DNA from 2 places in the Mesorhizobium sp. B2-9-1 genome. Region 1 is predicted to be linked to the other one. Evidence: riboswitches for the same ligand, from Rfam matches in the RefSeq annotation. Region 1 holds a riboswitch; the other holds the start of a gene.

Evidence for each region. Region 1 has a riboswitch for S-adenosylmethionine ahead of FJW05_RS07025 (O-succinylhomoserine sulfhydrylase). Riboswitches for the same ligand answer to the same signal wherever they lie in the genome.
Region 2: another riboswitch for S-adenosylmethionine. It lies ahead of FJW05_RS14010 (homoserine O-acetyltransferase); the one in region 1 lies ahead of FJW05_RS07025 (O-succinylhomoserine sulfhydrylase).

What each region holds. Positions count from the first base shown of each region.
Region 1 is NZ_VFTP01000002.1:585,995-593,929, forward strand. Features, by position in the region: gene FJW05_RS07000 (aspartate aminotransferase family protein) at 1-1,057, shown strand, start outside; gene argF (ornithine carbamoyltransferase) at 1,074-1,985, shown strand; gene FJW05_RS07010 (Hsp33 family molecular chaperone) at 2,110-3,141, shown strand; gene apaG (Co2+/Mg2+ efflux protein ApaG) at 3,344-3,736, opposite strand; gene FJW05_RS07020 (ceramide glucosyltransferase) at 4,081-5,226, shown strand; gene FJW05_RS07025 (O-succinylhomoserine sulfhydrylase) at 5,301-6,500, opposite strand; SAM riboswitch at 6,557-6,634, opposite strand; gene FJW05_RS07030 (2'-deoxycytidine 5'-triphosphate deaminase) at 6,751-7,845, shown strand; gene araD1 (AraD1 family protein) at 7,884-7,935, opposite strand, start outside.
Region 2 is NZ_VFTP01000006.1:96,903-104,837, forward strand. Features, by position in the region: gene FJW05_RS14000 (prephenate/arogenate dehydrogenase family protein) at 75-1,010, opposite strand; gene hisC (histidinol-phosphate transaminase) at 1,017-2,120, opposite strand; SAM riboswitch at 2,267-2,344, shown strand; gene FJW05_RS14010 (homoserine O-acetyltransferase) at 2,441-3,610, shown strand; gene metW (methionine biosynthesis protein MetW) at 3,669-4,283, shown strand; gene FJW05_RS14020 (Stf0 family sulfotransferase) at 4,232-5,035, shown strand; gene FJW05_RS14025 (glycosyltransferase family A protein) at 5,133-6,125, shown strand; gene FJW05_RS14030 (DUF1330 domain-containing protein) at 6,058-6,462, opposite strand; gene FJW05_RS14035 (glycosyltransferase family A protein) at 6,797-7,726, shown strand; gene FJW05_RS14040 (DUF1194 domain-containing protein) at 7,743-7,935, opposite strand, start outside.

The DNA of each region.
Region 1 (7,935 bases):
CCATCCGCATCTGGTCGCGGCGCTCACCGAGCAGGCTGCCAAGCTGTGGCACGTCTCCAACCTCTATGAGATCCCGGAACAGCGCCGGCTGGGCGAGCGGCTGACTGAGGCGACCTTTGCAGACAAGGTGTTCTTCACCAATTCCGGTGCCGAGGCGCTGGAATGCGCCATCAAGACGGCCAGGCGCTATCAATTCGTCAAGGGCCGTCCCGAGCGTTTCCGCATCATCACCTTCGAGGGTGCCTTTCACGGCCGCACGCTGGCGACGATCGCCGCCGGCGGCCAGTACAAATATCTCGAAGGCTTCGGCCCGAAGGTCGAGGGATTCGACCAGGTGGCTTTCGACGACATCGACGCCGCTGAAAAGGCGATCACGCCGGAGACCGCGGCGATCCTGATCGAGCCGGTTCAAGGCGAGGGCGGCATACGCCCGGTGCCGACGCAATCGCTGAAGCGGTTGCGGCAACTCTGCGACAAGCACGGCCTGCTTTTGATCTTCGACGAGGTCCAGTGCGGCATCGGTCGCACCGGCAAGCTGTTCGCGCATGAATGGTCAGGCGTCACGCCCGATCTGATGGCGATCGCCAAGGGCATCGGCGGCGGCTTCCCGATGGGCGCCTGCCTTGCCACCGACGAGGCGGCGACCGGCATGACGGCCGGCGTGCACGGCACCACCTTCGGCGGCAATCCGCTCGCGATGGCCGTCGGCAACGCCGTGCTCGACGTGGTGCTGGCCGACGGCTTCCTTGAGGACGTGCAGCGCAAGGCGCTGCTTCTGAAGCAGGGCCTTGCGGCGGTGGCCGATGAATTCCCCGACGTCATCGAGGGCATCAGGGGAACCGGCCTTATGCTCGGCCTGAAATGCGCCATGCCCAACGCCAAGGTGAACATGGCGCTGCGCGACCAGCACCTGCTTGCCGTGCCGGCGGGCGACAACGTCATCCGCCTCCTGCCGCCGCTCACCGTTACCGACGAGGAGATCGGCGATGCGCTGGAGCGCATTCGCGGCGGCGCCAAGGGTCTGACCGACGCGATTGCCGCCGAAGCCGCCAAATAATTTCTGGAACCTGCCGATGAGTGTTCGCCACTTCACCGATCTGTCCGCCGTTTCCGCGGGCGACCTGCGCATCATGCTGGACGACGCGGTGGCGCGAAAGACCAGGCTCAAGGCGGGTGAGCGTTCAAAACCGCTCGATGGCAAGGTGCTGGCCATGATCTTCGATAAGCCGTCGACGCGCACGCGCGTGTCCTTCGATGTCGGCATGCGCCAGCTCGGCGGCGAGACCATCATGCTGACCGGCACCGAGATGCAGCTCGGCCGTTCGGAGACGATCGCCGACACGGCGAAAGTGCTGTCGCGCTATGTCGACGCCATCATGATCCGCACCACCTCGCACGACCGGCTGCTGGAGCTCACCGAGAACGCCACCGTTCCGGTCATCAACGGGCTGACCGACGACACGCATCCCTGCCAGCTCATGGCCGACATCATGACCTTTGAGGAGCATCGCGGTCCGGTGTCCGGCAAGACTTTCGCCTGGACCGGCGACGGCAACAATGTGCTGCATTCGCTCCTGGAGGCCTCGGCGCGCTTTAGCTTCAACCTCAATGTCGCGGTGCCGGAAGGCAGCGAGCCTTTCGAGAAATATGTCGACTGGTCGAAGGCCAATGGCGGCAAGGTTCGGTTTTCCAGGTCCGCCGAGGAAGCCGTCGACAAGGCCGACTGCGTCGTCACCGACAGCTGGGTCTCCATGGGCCAGGAGCATCGCGCCCGCGGCCACAACGTCTTCCTGCCCTATCAGGTCAATGCGGCGCTGATGGCAAAGGCCAAGCCCGATGCATTGTTCATGCACTGCCTGCCGGCGCATCGCGGCGAGGAGGTCACCGATGAGGTGATCGACGGGCCGCATTCGGTGGTCTTCGACGAGGCCGAGAACCGGCTGCACGCCCAGAAGGCTGTGCTGGCCTGGTGTCTGGGCGCGTGAGAAGGGCTGGACCTGATCGCTTCCGGCCCGATCGGGCTCAACTTGATCTGGGGACATGTGATGCCTATTTGCTGGCCATCACGTAAATTGAACGCGCTTCGACGCATGCGGCTCACCGGGCGGCATGGCTGCGCCCCGGAGTATTGTCATGTTGGAAACCCAGACCTTGGCTGAGCATAAACCCCAACTCGGTGAATTCGGCTTCGCCGGCGACGATCATGTCGTGCCTTATGAGGTCGCGCCGCTCGATGTGCGCGGCCGCACCGTGCAGCTCGGGCCGATGCTCGACGCTATTCTGAGCCGCCACGATTACCCTGAGCCCGTCGCCCGCCTGCTGGCGGAAGCCTGCGTGCTCACCGTGCTGCTCGGCACTTCGCTGAAGTTCGAAGGCAAGTTTATTCTGCAGACCCGCACCGACGGTCCGGTCGACATGCTGGTGGCCGATTTCACCACGCCGCATGCGCTGCGCGCCTATGCGCGCTTCGATGCCGACCGGCTGCAGGCGCTAACCGCCGCCGGCGAGACCTCGCAGCAGGCGCTGCTCGGCGACGGCGTCTTGGCCTTGACGATCGACCAGGGCGCGCATACGCAGCGCTACCAAGGCATCGTCCAGCTCGACGGCACCTCGCTGGAGGACGCCGCGCGCACCTATTTCCGGCAGTCGGAGCAGATCCCGACCGATATCAAGATGTCGGTCGCCAAGCTGGTCACGCCCGGCCCGGCCGGCGCGCGCGAGCAGTGGCGCGCCGGTGGCATTCTGGCGCAATTCCTGCCGCAATCGCCGGAGCGCATGCGCGTTCCCGATATTTCCGGCGGCGACGGCGATCCGCGTGACGTCGCGGACCATCCGGCCGACAATTCCTGGCAGGAGTTGCTGGCGCTGCTCGGCACCATCGAGCCGACCGAGCTGATCGACCCGACGGTGGGCGCCGAGCGATTGCTCTACCGGCTGTTCCACGAACATGGCGTGCGCGTTTTCCGCGGCGTCCCTGTCGCCGACCAGTGCTCCTGCTCGCGCGACAAGATCCGCGGCATTCTCGAAGGCTTTTCGGCTGAGGAGATCAAGGAATCGACCGAAGAGGGCGGCATCCATGTCGCCTGCGAGTTCTGCTCGACCCAATACGACTTCGACCCGGCCGAATTCGCGAAGGAGTGACGCCCTGTTCCTTCTCCCCGTTCCACGGGAGAAGGTGCCCGAAGGGCGGATGAGGGGCGGCGCCAACGTTGGCGATCATAGCGACACGCTGGCGACGCGGTCGTCCGCCTCAAGGAAAATCTCAGAAGCCCGGCGCTGCCCCTCATTGCCCTGCCGGGCATTTCTCCCCGTAAAACGGGGAGAAAGAGGCTGTCGCCGACGCCTAATTCACCGTGCGCCTTGTCCCCGGCATATCGAGCGAGAAAGCCGGAATGGCGATATCGAACGTCTCGCCGCGGCCGTTGCGCATCGTGTAGTGGCCGACCATGATGCCTGATGGCGTCGAGAGCGGGCAGCCCGAGGTGTACTGGTAGCTGTCGCCGGGATTGAGTTCCGGCTGGTCGCCGACCACGCCGGCGCCGCGCACCTCCTCGACCCGGCCCTGGCCGTCGGTGATATGCCAGTAGCGCGACACAAGCTGCACGAACTCGTCGGAGCGGTTGTCGATCGTCACCTGATAGCCCCAGACATAGCGGTTCTCGGACGGATCGGAGCGGTCCTCCAGATAGAAGGGCCTGACCAGCACTTCGATGTTGCGCGTAACTGCGCGATACATGGGCCACTCCGGTTGCCGCCGCGGAAAATATGCCACGCTCCGCTCTTGATAGAGGCAGCGCCGACCATCCTGCCAGCCTTGTAAGCGCAGGTGCCGAAAAACAATGTCATTTAAGTGACACATGACAATGTTGGTGTGCACAAACCGCGCCGGGCGACTCGGACGCTCTGTAACAGTTGAAACGGTCGCGTGCGGCCTAAAGCAATTCCAGGAAAAGCGCGAGCGGTTAGGCTCGGCGCCTTCGCCGTAGCCTTCCGTCAGGAATCGCGTGAAAACAAGGAGATGGAGTGGGTCGCCGTTTGCGTGAAACGGTGAAACTCTCTATCGGGAGTGACCAGATCTCGATGGAACTGACTATCGCAGCCGGCCTGGCTTCGTCAGCGCTTCTTTCCTTCAATCTCGCCAGCATCCTGCTCGCCTCGTCGCGGCTGAAGCGGCGGCATGTCATCGCGCCGCTCCCCAGCGCGCGGCCGCAGGTCTCCATCATCGTGCCGTCGCGTGGCGTCGAGCCGTTCACGCCGGAGACCTTGCAGCGCGCCTTCTCGCTCGATTGGCCGCGCTACGAGCTGATCTTCTGCGTCGCGCATGCCGAAGACCCGGTGGTCAAACTGATCGATGCGGCGATCGCGCGCCACCCCAAAATTCCTGCGCGGCTGCTGATCGGCGACGATCGCGTCAGCGCCAATCCCAAGCTCAACAACTGCGTCAAGGGCTGGCAGGCGGCGCGACACGATTGGGTGATCCTCGCCGATTCCAACGTGCTGATGCCGAGAGACTATGTCCAGCACCTGATGGCGGCATGGCGGCCGGATACCGGCCTCGTCTGCTCGACGCCGATCGGCTCGCGGCCAGACGGGTTTTGGGCCGAAGTCGAATGCGCCTTCCTCAACACGCTGCAGGCGCGCTGGCAGTATGCCGGCGAGGCGCTTGGCCTTGGCTTCGCCCAGGGCAAGAGCATGCTGTGGAACAAGCCGATGCTCGACGCCAATGGCGGCATCCAGGCCTTGGCCGCCGAGATCGCCGAGGACGCGGCGGCCACCAAGCTGGTCAACGGCCTGGGGCTCAACGTCAACCTCGTCGCCTCGCCATTCGAGCAGCCGCTTGGACTGCGCAGCTTCGCCGAGATCTGGTCGCGCCAAGCGCGCTGGGCGCGGCTGCGCCGGGTGACCTTTCCGCTGTTCTTCGCGCCGGAGATCCTGACTGGCGCTGCGGTGCCGCTGCTGCTGGCGCTGATCGCCGCGGCAAGCGCCGGCGTCAGCCTGCCTACGACGGCCTTTGGCGTGCTGGCGATCGCCTACCTGCCGGAATGGCTGCTGGCCTTTGCGAAGGGCTGGTACCTGTCGCCGCGCAGCGTCACCGCGATGATCGTGCGCGATGCCCTGCTGCCCGCCATCTGGGCGCGCGCCTGGTTCGGCGGTGCCGTCGAATGGCGCGGCAATGCCATGACCATCCGCACCAAGGCGATGACCGAGCTGGAGGAGCTCGCCTAGAGCAATTCCAGGAAAAGTGTGAAACGGTTTTCCGTCCGGAATTGCGGCTCTGGAAGGCTCCGGCCGCGGCGTTCTCAGCCTTCTATTTTTGCTGCCTTCAGCGCCTGTTCGACATCTTCCAGCAGATCGTCGGTGTCTTCCAGACCAACCGAAAGCCTCAGCGTGCCTGGCCCGATGCCGAGCTCGGCGCGGGCCTCGTCGCTCAGGTTCTTGTGCGTCGTCGTCGCCGGATGGGTGACCAGGCTCTTGGCGTCACCGAGATTGTTCGAGATCAGCACGATGTCGAGCGCGTTCTGGAAGGCAAAGGCCGCCTGCTTGCCGCCCTTGACGTCGAGGCAGATCAGCGTCGAGCCTCCCGACATCTGCTTCCTGACGATATCCGCTTGCGGATGATCGGCGCGGCCCGGATAGATGACACGGGCGATCTCCGGTCGGCCGGCAAGGAAATCCGCGATCTTGCCGGCGCTCTCGGTCTGCTGACGCACGCGCAGCGGCAGCGTCTCCAGGCCTTTGAGCAGCGTCCAGGCGTTGAAGGGCGACAGGCTGGGACCGGTGTGGCGGAAATAATCGTGCAGGTTCTCGTCGATCCACTTCTTGTCCGACAGGATGACGCCGCCGAGGCAGCGGCCCTGGCCGTCTATGTGCTTGGTCGCCGAATAGACGACGATATGGGCGCCGAGCTGCAGCGGCTTCTGCTGCAGCGGCGTGGCGAAGACATTGTCGACGATCAGCCTGGCGCCGATCGAATTGGCGAGCCTGGCGACGGCGGCGATATCGACCACCTCCAGCGTCGGGTTGGTCGGGCTTTCCAGGAAGAACAGCTTGGTGTTCGGCCTTGTCGCCTTTTCCCAATTGGCGATGTCGGTGCCGTCGACCAGCGTCGCCTCGATGCCGTAGCGCGGCGCCAGCGTCTCGACCACCCAGCGACAGGAGCCGAACAGGGCGCGCGCCGCGACGATATGATCTCCGGCCTTGGCGCTGCAGAGCAGCGCGGCGGTTACCGCGGCCATGCCGGAAGCGGTGGCGCGGGCATCCTCGGCGCCTTCCAGCGCGCACATGCGCTTTTCGAACATGTCGACGGTCGGGTTGGCGTAGCGCGAATAGATGAAGCCCGGCTCCTCACCCTTGAAGCGGGCTTCCGCCGCTTGCGCGGTCTCGTAGACATAGCCTTGGGTGAGATACATCGCCTCCGATGTCTCGCCGAAGCCGGAACGCAACGTTCCGCCATGCACGAGTGCCGTCTGAGGTTTCCAGTTGCGCTTCTTGGTGCTCATAGCCCTGCTTTCAGACACAAAAAAACCGGCCGCGAAGTCGCAACCGGTCCATATAGCCTTGCGGCTCGACGGTCCTTTAGCGACTTGTTTAACGTGGCTGCAAGCCGACCGGCCAAATCACCACGGGATAACGACCCTTTAGACCCGCGCCGCGCTTGCGTCAATTGCCGGCTTCATTAAGAGGTTTGTACCAGCCGGGCGGCAAGAGCCTGCTTAGATCCTAGCCCGGCCTTGTGAACGGAGCCAGCCTTTGCGGCAAACAGGCATTCTTCCGGATCAGGACATCGCAGCGCTGTTCGAGGCGAAGGCGCTGAAGTCGCCGCGCGCGCTGGACGCCGACCAGATCCAGCCGGCCAGCCTCGATCTCAGGCTCGGCGACAAAGCGTTTCGCGTGCGTGCCTCGTTCCTGCCGGGTCCGGATCATCGGGTCGTCGACAAGCTCGAGCGGCTGAAGCTGCACGAGATCAGCCTTGCCGAGGGCGCGGTGCTGGAAACCGGCTGCGTCTATATCGTGCCGCTGCTCGAGAGCCTGGCGCTGCCGGCGAACGTATCCGCCTCGGCCAATCCGAAGAGCTCGACCGGCCGCCTCGACATCTTCACACGCGTCATGACCGATCGTGGCCACGAGTTCGACAAGATCGCCGCCGGCTATCGCGGGCCGCTCTATCTCGAAGTCAGCCCGCGCACCTTCCCGATCGTCGTGCGCGCCGGCTCGCGGCTGTCGCAGATCCGCTTCCGCACCGGCAACGCGGTGCTCTCGGAAAGCGAGCTGCGCGACCTTCACCGCGCCGAGATGCTGGTCGCCACCGAGCCGCCCAATATTTCAGGCGGCGGCATCGCGCTCTCCATCGATCTTGACGGCGACAAGGACGGCCTCGTCGGCTACCGCGGCAAGCACCACACCGGCCTGGTCGACGTCGACAAGCGTGCCGCGCAGGATGTCGTCGATTTCTGGGAGCCGATCTACAAGAGCGGCGCCGGCGAACTGGTGCTCGATCCGGACGAATTCTATATCCTGGTCAGCCGAGAAGCTGTGCATGTGCCGCCGCTCTATGCCGCCGAGATGACACCCTTCGATCCGCTGGTCGGCGAGTTCCGCGTCCATTATGCCGGCTTCTTCGATCCGGGCTTCGGCCACTCCGCCGCCGGCGGCAGCGGCAGCCGCGCCGTGCTCGAAGTGCGCAGCCACGAGGTGCCTTTTATCCTCGACCACGGCCAGATCGTCGGCCGTCTCGTCTACGAGCATATGCTGAAGCGCCCGCAGGCGCTTTACGGCACCGAACTCGGCTCGAACTATCAGGCGCAGGGCCTGAAGCTCTCCAAGCATTTTCGCGCAGCGCGCTGAAGCTGCTGATCTCCCCCTCGTGGGGAGATCACCCTACCTCACAGCGCCTTCACCGCCACCTTGACCGGCTTTTCGATCTCCAGCGGATTG
Region 2 (7,935 bases), on a different contig from region 1:
AATCTTCAGCGCCTGCACCTGCCAAGGCTGGCCGAGCGGCAGGTCAAATCCACGCCGGCGAACCAGGGAAAAGCCTAGGTCTTGGCTGGGTGCTCGACCGCCTGGCGACCAAAATCCGGCACATCAATATCCTGGCCGGCCTCGATGATCGAGCGGCGGATGGCGCGGGTGCGGGTGAAGAGGTCGAACAGCTTCTCGCCGTCGCCCCAGCGGATCGCCCGCTGCAGCGAGGCCAGATCCTCCGAGAACCGCGCCAGCATCTCCAGGATCGCATCCTTGTTGTGCAGGCACACGTCGCGCCACATGGTCGGGTCGGAGGCGGCAAGACGGGTGAAGTCGCGGAAACCGGAAGCGGAATATTTGATGACTTCGCTCTTGGTCACCGCTTCCAGATCGTCCGCCGTGCCGACGATGTTGTAGGCGATGATATGCGGCAGATGCGACACGATCGCGAGCGTCATGTCGTGGTGCTGCGGGTCCATCGTGTCGATGTTGGAGCCGCAGCGCCGCCAGAATTCCGAAAGCGTATCGAGCGCGGCGGGATCGGTGCCCGGCAGCGGCGTGAAGATGCACCAGCGATTCTCGAAGAGATCGGCAAAGCCGGCATCGGGTCCGGACTTTTCCGTGCCGGCCAGCGGATGTCCGGGGATGAAGTGCACGCCTTCCGGCACATGCGGCTGCATTTGCGCGATGACGGAGGCTTTGGTCGAGCCGACATCGGTGAGGATGGCGCCCTTCTTCAGCGCTGGCGCGATCTCGGCCGCGACCTCGCCGGACGAGCCGACGGGAACCGAAACGATGACGAGATCGGCGTCACGCACCGCTTGGCTGGCGTCGGTGCTGTAAGAATCGCCAAGGCCAAGCTCCTCGGCGCGTTTGAGCGTCGAAGCGCTGCGCGTCGCTATGGCGATATGGCGCGCCAGGCCCTCGCGGCGGATGACGCGGGCGAGCGACGAGCCGATAAGGCCGATGCCGACCAGCGCTATTTTCTCGAACATCGGTGACGCCATGGTGTTCTAGCTTTTCAGGAAGGTCTTGAGCGCATCGATGACGCCGCGATTGGCTTCCTCGGTGCCGACGCTCATGCGCAGCGCGTTGGGGAAGCCGTAGCCGGTGACGCGGCGCAGGATGTAGCCGCGCGCGCTCAGATAATCGTCCGCCGCCGCCGCTGAATGTTTCTTACCGTCGGGGAAATGGATCAGCACGAAATTGCCGACGCTGGGCGTGACGCGCAGGCCGAGCCCGGTCAGCTCCCCGCTGAGCCAGGCCAGCCATTTCTCGTTATGCGCCACGCTGCGCTCGATATGGGCGCGGTCGCGGATCGCGGCGATGCCGGCCTCGATCGCGGTGGCGTTGACGTTGAAGGGGCCGCGAATGCGGTTGATCGCATCGACGATATGCGCCGGCCCGTACATCCAGCCGACGCGCGCGCCGCCGAGCCCGAGCTTGGAGAAGGTGCGGGTCATCACCACGTTTTCAGAACTGCCTGCGAGCTCGATGCCGGCCTCGTAGTCGTTGCGCCGCACATATTCGGCATAGGCCGCGTCGAGCACCAGGAGCACGTTCTTCGGCAATGCAGCGTGCAGCCGGCGCACTTCCTGGAACGGCACATAGGTGCCCGTCGGATTGTTGGGATTGGCGAGGAACACGATCCGCGTCGCCGGCGTCACCGCGGCCAAAATCGCGTCGATGTCGGCGCGCTCGTCGGTCTCCTTCACCGCTACCGGCTTGGCGCCCGCCGCCTGGATATAGATCTTGTAGACCATGAAGGCGTGCTCGGTGAACACGGCCTCGTCGCCCGGCGCGAGATAGCTCTGCGCCAGCAGCCCCAGGATCTCGTCGGAGCCGTTGGAGCAGATGATGTTGGCCGGATTCAGCCCATGCACCTCGGCGATCGCCTCGCGCAGCCGGCGGGCAGAGCCGTCCGGATAGGCATCGAGCTTCGCCGCCACTTCGCGTGCCGCCTCGATCGCCTTCGGCGAGGGCCCAAGCGGGTTTTCGTTCGCCGACAGCTTGTAGACTTTCGTCACGCCGGCCGGCGCGGTGCTTTTTCCCGGCACATAGGCCTCGATGTCCATGATGCCCGCGCGGGGCGTCGGACGGGGCTGATCCTGCTTCATGTCACAAATCCGTCGAGAAGGCCTTCAAGGCCGCAGCGGAAATACAGGCCACGGGCTGGAATGTCGAGTACCGGCGCCCGGCACCCGCATCCGGTCGCGAGGAGGCCACCCGTTGACGAAGCGCGGCGCTGGTCCTAGAAGGATTGCCAGACTCCCGTGGTGATTTGGCCGGTCGGCTTGCAGCCACGTTAAACAACTCGCTAAAGGGCCGTTTGCAACCTGTAACCGGCTTTGCGACGGCAATGCCGGTTTTTTGTTGTCCGCTGCCGGCCGGACACCGCGTCGGGACGAGACCGATGCGGGACAGGATGAGGACGGACATGGCCGCTCAGCGCGCTGCAAGAACCAACGACGAGGCCGACCATCCGTCGAGCCCAGTGCTGCAGTTCGGCCCCGACAAGCCGCTGAAGCTCGACGCCGGCACCTTTCTTGCGCCTTTCCAGATCGCCTACCAGACCTACGGCACGCTCAACGACGCGCGCTCCAACGCCATCCTCGTCTGCCACGCGCTGACCGGCGACCAGCATGTTGCCAACACCAATCCGGTGACAGGCAAGCCGGGCTGGTGGGAGGTGCTGATCGGTCCCGGCAAGATCATCGACACCAACCGTTTCTTCGTCATCTGCTCCAACGTCGTCGGCGGCTGCCTCGGCTCGACTGGTCCGGCCTCCACCAATCCGACGACCGGCAAGCCTTACGGGCTCGACCTGCCGATCATCACCATCCGCGACATGGTGCGCGCGCAGACGATGCTCATCGATCATTTCGGCATCGAGAAGCTGTTTTGCGTGCTTGGCGGCTCGATGGGCGGCATGCAGGTTCTGGAATGGGCGGCGAGCCATTCGGAGCGCGTGTTCTGCGTCCTGCCTATCGCCACCGGCGCCCGCCATTCCTCGCAGAACATCGCCTTCCATGAAGTCGGCCGACAGGCCGTCATGGCCGATCCGGAGTGGCATGGCGGCAAATATCTCGATTTCGGCAAGCGGCCGGAAAAAGGGCTCGCCGTCGCGCGCATGGCCGCTCACATCACCTACCTTTCGGAAGCCGCGCTCCACCGCAAGTTCGGCCGCAACCTGCAGGACCGCGAGGCGCTCACCTTCGGCTTCGACGCCGATTTCCAGATCGAAAGCTATCTGCGCCATCAGGGCATGACTTTCGTCGACCGCTTCGACGCCAATTCCTACCTCTATCTGACCCGCGCGATGGACTATTTCGACCTTGCCGCCGATCACGGTGGGCGCCTCGCCGACGCCTTCGCCGGCACCAAGACGCGTTTTTGCCTGGTCTCCTTCACCAGCGACTGGCTGTTCCCGACCGAGGAGAGCCGATCGATCGTGCATGCCTTGAACGCGGCGGGCGCTTCCGTCTCCTTCGTCGAGATCGAGACCGATCGCGGCCACGATGCCTTCCTGCTCGACGAGCCGGAACTGTTCGCGGCCATCAACGGCTTCATCGCCTCCGCCGCCCGCGCCAGGGGGCTCAGCCTATGACCCCGACAAGTCGCGGACCTTTTGGACCGGGATCATGCGCCATGCAGGAGGCGAAGCCATGAGCGTCAATCGCGCCCAGCGTGTCGACCTCGAGGTCGTCACCGATCTCATCCCGGCCAATTCGCGTGTCCTCGATGTCGGCTCGGGCGACGGACTGCTTCTGGAGCTCCTGCAGGAGACCAAGCAGGTCGACGGCCGCGGGCTGGAACTGTCTCAGCGCGGCGTCAACGAATGCGTGGCGCGCGGCCTTTCCGTCGTCCAGGGCGATGCCGACAAGGACCTCGAATTCTATCCCGACAAGGGCTTCGATTTCGTCGTGCTCTCACAGACCCTGCAGGCGACCCGCAACCCGAAGCTGGTGCTCGACGAGTTGCTTCGGATCGGCAACCGCGCCATTGTCTCCTTCCCCAATTTCGGCCACTGGCGCGTGCGCTTCTCGCTGCTGGTCAAGGGCAGGATGCCGGTCACCAAGGACCTGCCCTACTCCTGGTACGACACGCCCAACATCCATTTCTGCACCATCCGCGACTTCGTCAACCTGTGCGAGGAACTCGGCGCGACTGTCGAGAAGGCGACCGCGCTCGACGCCAACGGCCAGAAGATCGGCCTGTCGATGCCTTGGTGGTTCTGGAATTTTTTTGGTCAGCAAGCGGTGTTTTTGTTGAGGCGATGACGGAAATGCGTTTCTTTCGTCGGTCGCCGGCAGTGGTGGAAATCCCTCCGAACATTCGTTCTGAAATACGGGCGGGAATTCTCGTTTGCACATCGCCGCGCAGCGGTAGCAATCATCTTGCAGGTTTGATGGCTTCCGCCGGGCTGGGCCATCCGCTGGAATGGTTCGGCGGGCGACGTCTGCTGGAGCTGCCGGATTATCCGCGAGATCCCCGCGCCCAGCTTCTGCGTGCGCTGACACAGGGGCGGTCCTCTACCGGCGTCTACGCAATCAAGCTCTTTGCGAGCCAGTTCGCACAACTTGCCAAGAAGGTGAAGCTGCCAGCCAGCCTTCCGAATTTGAGTTATGTGCGGTTAACACGTGACGATCTGCTCGGCCAGGCGATCTCATGGGCACGTGCGCGTCAAACCCGCGAATTCCGATCCACCGAGATCAGTCATCTGCCGCCACGCTATAACGGCCGGGCAATCGTGGAGTCTCTGGATAAAATTCTGATGGAGAACCTCGCATGGGATGCTTGGTTCGCGAAGAACGGCCTGCTCTGCCTTTCCCTGACCTACGAGCAGATTCAGCGCGATCCGGCAGACAGCCTGACGAAACTCGCGCAGCTGGTGGATGTGGAACCCAACTGGGAAACCGACCTGCGATCGGGTCTCGAAATCCAGCGCGATGCAATCAATAAAGAATGGCGAAAGCGTTTCCTGTCCGAATATGCCGACCCGTCCAGCTTCCGATACCGAATGATAAGATAGCTTAACTGACAAATTCGCAGCGCATAATTGCATCCCGATCGTTTGACAGCATGCCGTCACGGCTATAGCCACTGGTTTGATTAACCGGTGTGCCGCGATGGCTGGACATCCCACCTATTCTATCGTCTTGGAGATGGAGAATGCCAAATCCATCGACTGGGACGAGATTGGCCTTGGCCTGAAGGCCTTGGCGCGCGAGATCGCCCAGGCTTCCGCTACCGGATTTTCGAAGCCGAAGGTCATAATCTCGCATGGCGGCGTCGAAACTGACGCAGTCTCACTGCGAAGCAGCATTGGAGCTGAAGCGCCACAACTGGAGCAGGTTGCCGATCTGGCCTTCGCGTCGTGCCCTGGCGGCAGATATTACGACCTCAAGAACAACGGCATTCCCTCGTGCGAAGGGAGCGTCCTTGTTTTTCTCGATTCCGATACAGTTCCGGAAAGGAACTGGCTCTCAACTCTACTGAAACCCTTCGTCGACCAGCCTGAAACCATCTGTGTGAATGGACACACCTATCTTTCATACGACGACTTCTTCTCGCGAACTTTCGCGTTGATCTGGTTTTTCCCGATGGCTGAGGGAGACGAGAGATTCGCCTCGAAGCGTGCTCTCAACGCCAACAACATCGCCTTCCGGCACGACTGGATATCCAGTCACCCATTTCCAGCCCACAACGGCTTTAAGGTCTCGTGCACGTTGCTGATGCACCAGCTTTGGAGCGAAGGCCACAAGATAGTCAACGTGGACGCACGCGTTCACCACTACTCGCCGCGGGGCTGGGGGTTCTTCTTTTGGCGCGCGCTGGTAACCGGCAGGGACGCCGATCGAAAATTCGTCGAGCTTCATGCACCTGGCAGAGCTCAGCGTATCGTCAAATCCTTCACGCGCTGGGGGACTATGTCTTGGCGCACGATCCGGCGAGTGACAGGCCATGCGCGGCAGACCGGCATGCCGTTCTGGCAAATCCCGTTTGCTGTCATTGTCGGACTGGCGTTCTATACGCTGGCGTTTTTCGGCCATTTCAGCCTGGCGGCCGGCCTTGTTCGCGACGAGGTCGAAATGGTGCCGGACCATATCGGGCACAGCTAACGTCAATCTTTTCCCGCTGGCCAAGCACATCCGTAGCATTGTGCGGATGCTCGACGCCGTCGACGAAGATCACGTCGGACTGCGAGTTCTCGGTGCGCAGCGAAAGGATCGCCTGATAGGCCGGTGAATTGTACCAGTCCCGCACATGCCGCCTGCCGGGGAATTCGATGACGATCAGGTGCCCGGGCCAGCTGTTCTCGACGACCTCGACGTCGCCGCCATGGACGACGAACCGCCCGCCGAACGGCGCCAGGGTGGCGTCTATCTTCTCGAGATATTCGACTATCCAGGGACCCGGGGTGACTTGGCGCATATGGGCAACGGCGTAAGCGGTCATGATCCTGCTCCTTGATGAAACAAAGCCGATCGGTCGGCTTCTTGGAGATCACCATGCGGGAACCAGGTAGTTCGGTCGATTACCTCAGACGTCATCGGGACAAAGCCGCCCGTTGGTTCCTGTTGGCGGAACCGCCGAATTAACAGGAAGCCCAGTTGTGTTGCCATCAGACCGCAATGTTGCGGAAAAACCGCCAATTTCGGCATTTCTGGGCCGGCCTGGCGTGACACAAAGGTGGCTTTTCTGTAGCGTCGGCCGCAAATCAGAGGTGGACACGAAGATAGCCGTCAGACCTATCCGACAAACGCCAGATCCGACCGGTGGTGGCAGCTCGATGCCGAACCAAGAGGTTCCGCTGATCTCAGTGATCACGCCGACCCACAACCGCCGCAGCCAGGTCGTGCGCGCGGTGGAAAGCGTTCTGGCGCAGACACTTACCCGCTTCGAGCACATTGTGGTCGACGACGGTTCGACCGACGGGACGGCCGCCGCGCTCGCCGAAATCCGCGACCCGAGGCTGATTTATGTCGGCGCCAAATGGCGCGGCGCCAATGCCGCGCGCAATGCGGGCATCGAGCGCGCGCGGGCGCCGGTCGTGACGTTCCTCGATTCGGACGACGTCTATCTGCCCGACCGGCTGGAACGAACACTGGCGCGCTTCGACGGGAACCCCTCGCTCGAAGTCCTCATCAGCTCGTTCGTATCGCTGAAGGGCGGCCGCAGCACCAAATGCATCAATCGCGACGCCTTCCTCGACAAGAGCACGCTGCAGCGCGCCCTGGTCTCGCAGACCATCTTCATTGCCGGCTCGGCGATCACCGCAAGACACGAGTCGCTGCTCGCGATCGGCGGCTATGACAGCGACATCACGCGCATGCAGGATCGCGAATTGCTGCTGCGCTTTGCCCAACGCGGCGGCGCCTTGCTGTCCGAGGACATCGACTGGAAGAAGTACAATTCGGAGAATTCGATCTCCGGCCGCCGCGATGGCTATGTCGAGGCCTATGCCAGTCTGATCGACAAGCATCCCTATATCGCCGACCGCTATCCCGACGTTCCGCCTTACATGATTGCGCGCCAGATCATCGCCGATATCCTCAAGGGCAGGTTGCCGCAGGCGTTTTCGGGCTATCATGCCAACCGATCGTCCAAGTCGCTCGGCTACTCGTCCGCCGAACTCTTGCGCGGCTATGTCGTCGGCCGCCGCTGGCGGCGCGACTGCTACGACGAGTTCCGTGCCAAATACGGCGCCCGGGCGGTCTGAGAAAACCGCAAGACGGCTATCTGTCGAGTTCCGGAAAATAAGGATCGGAAAACCGCTGCCGCAAGCGCTCGCCCAGCAGGCAATCGACCGGCGTCGCATCCTCGACATGGAAGGATCTGGCGTCCGTCAGGCCGCTGACTTCCTGGACCAGCTTGCGGCGGACGGCGGTCGAGAATTCGGACGCCGCGTAGATCGGCAGCACGAACGAA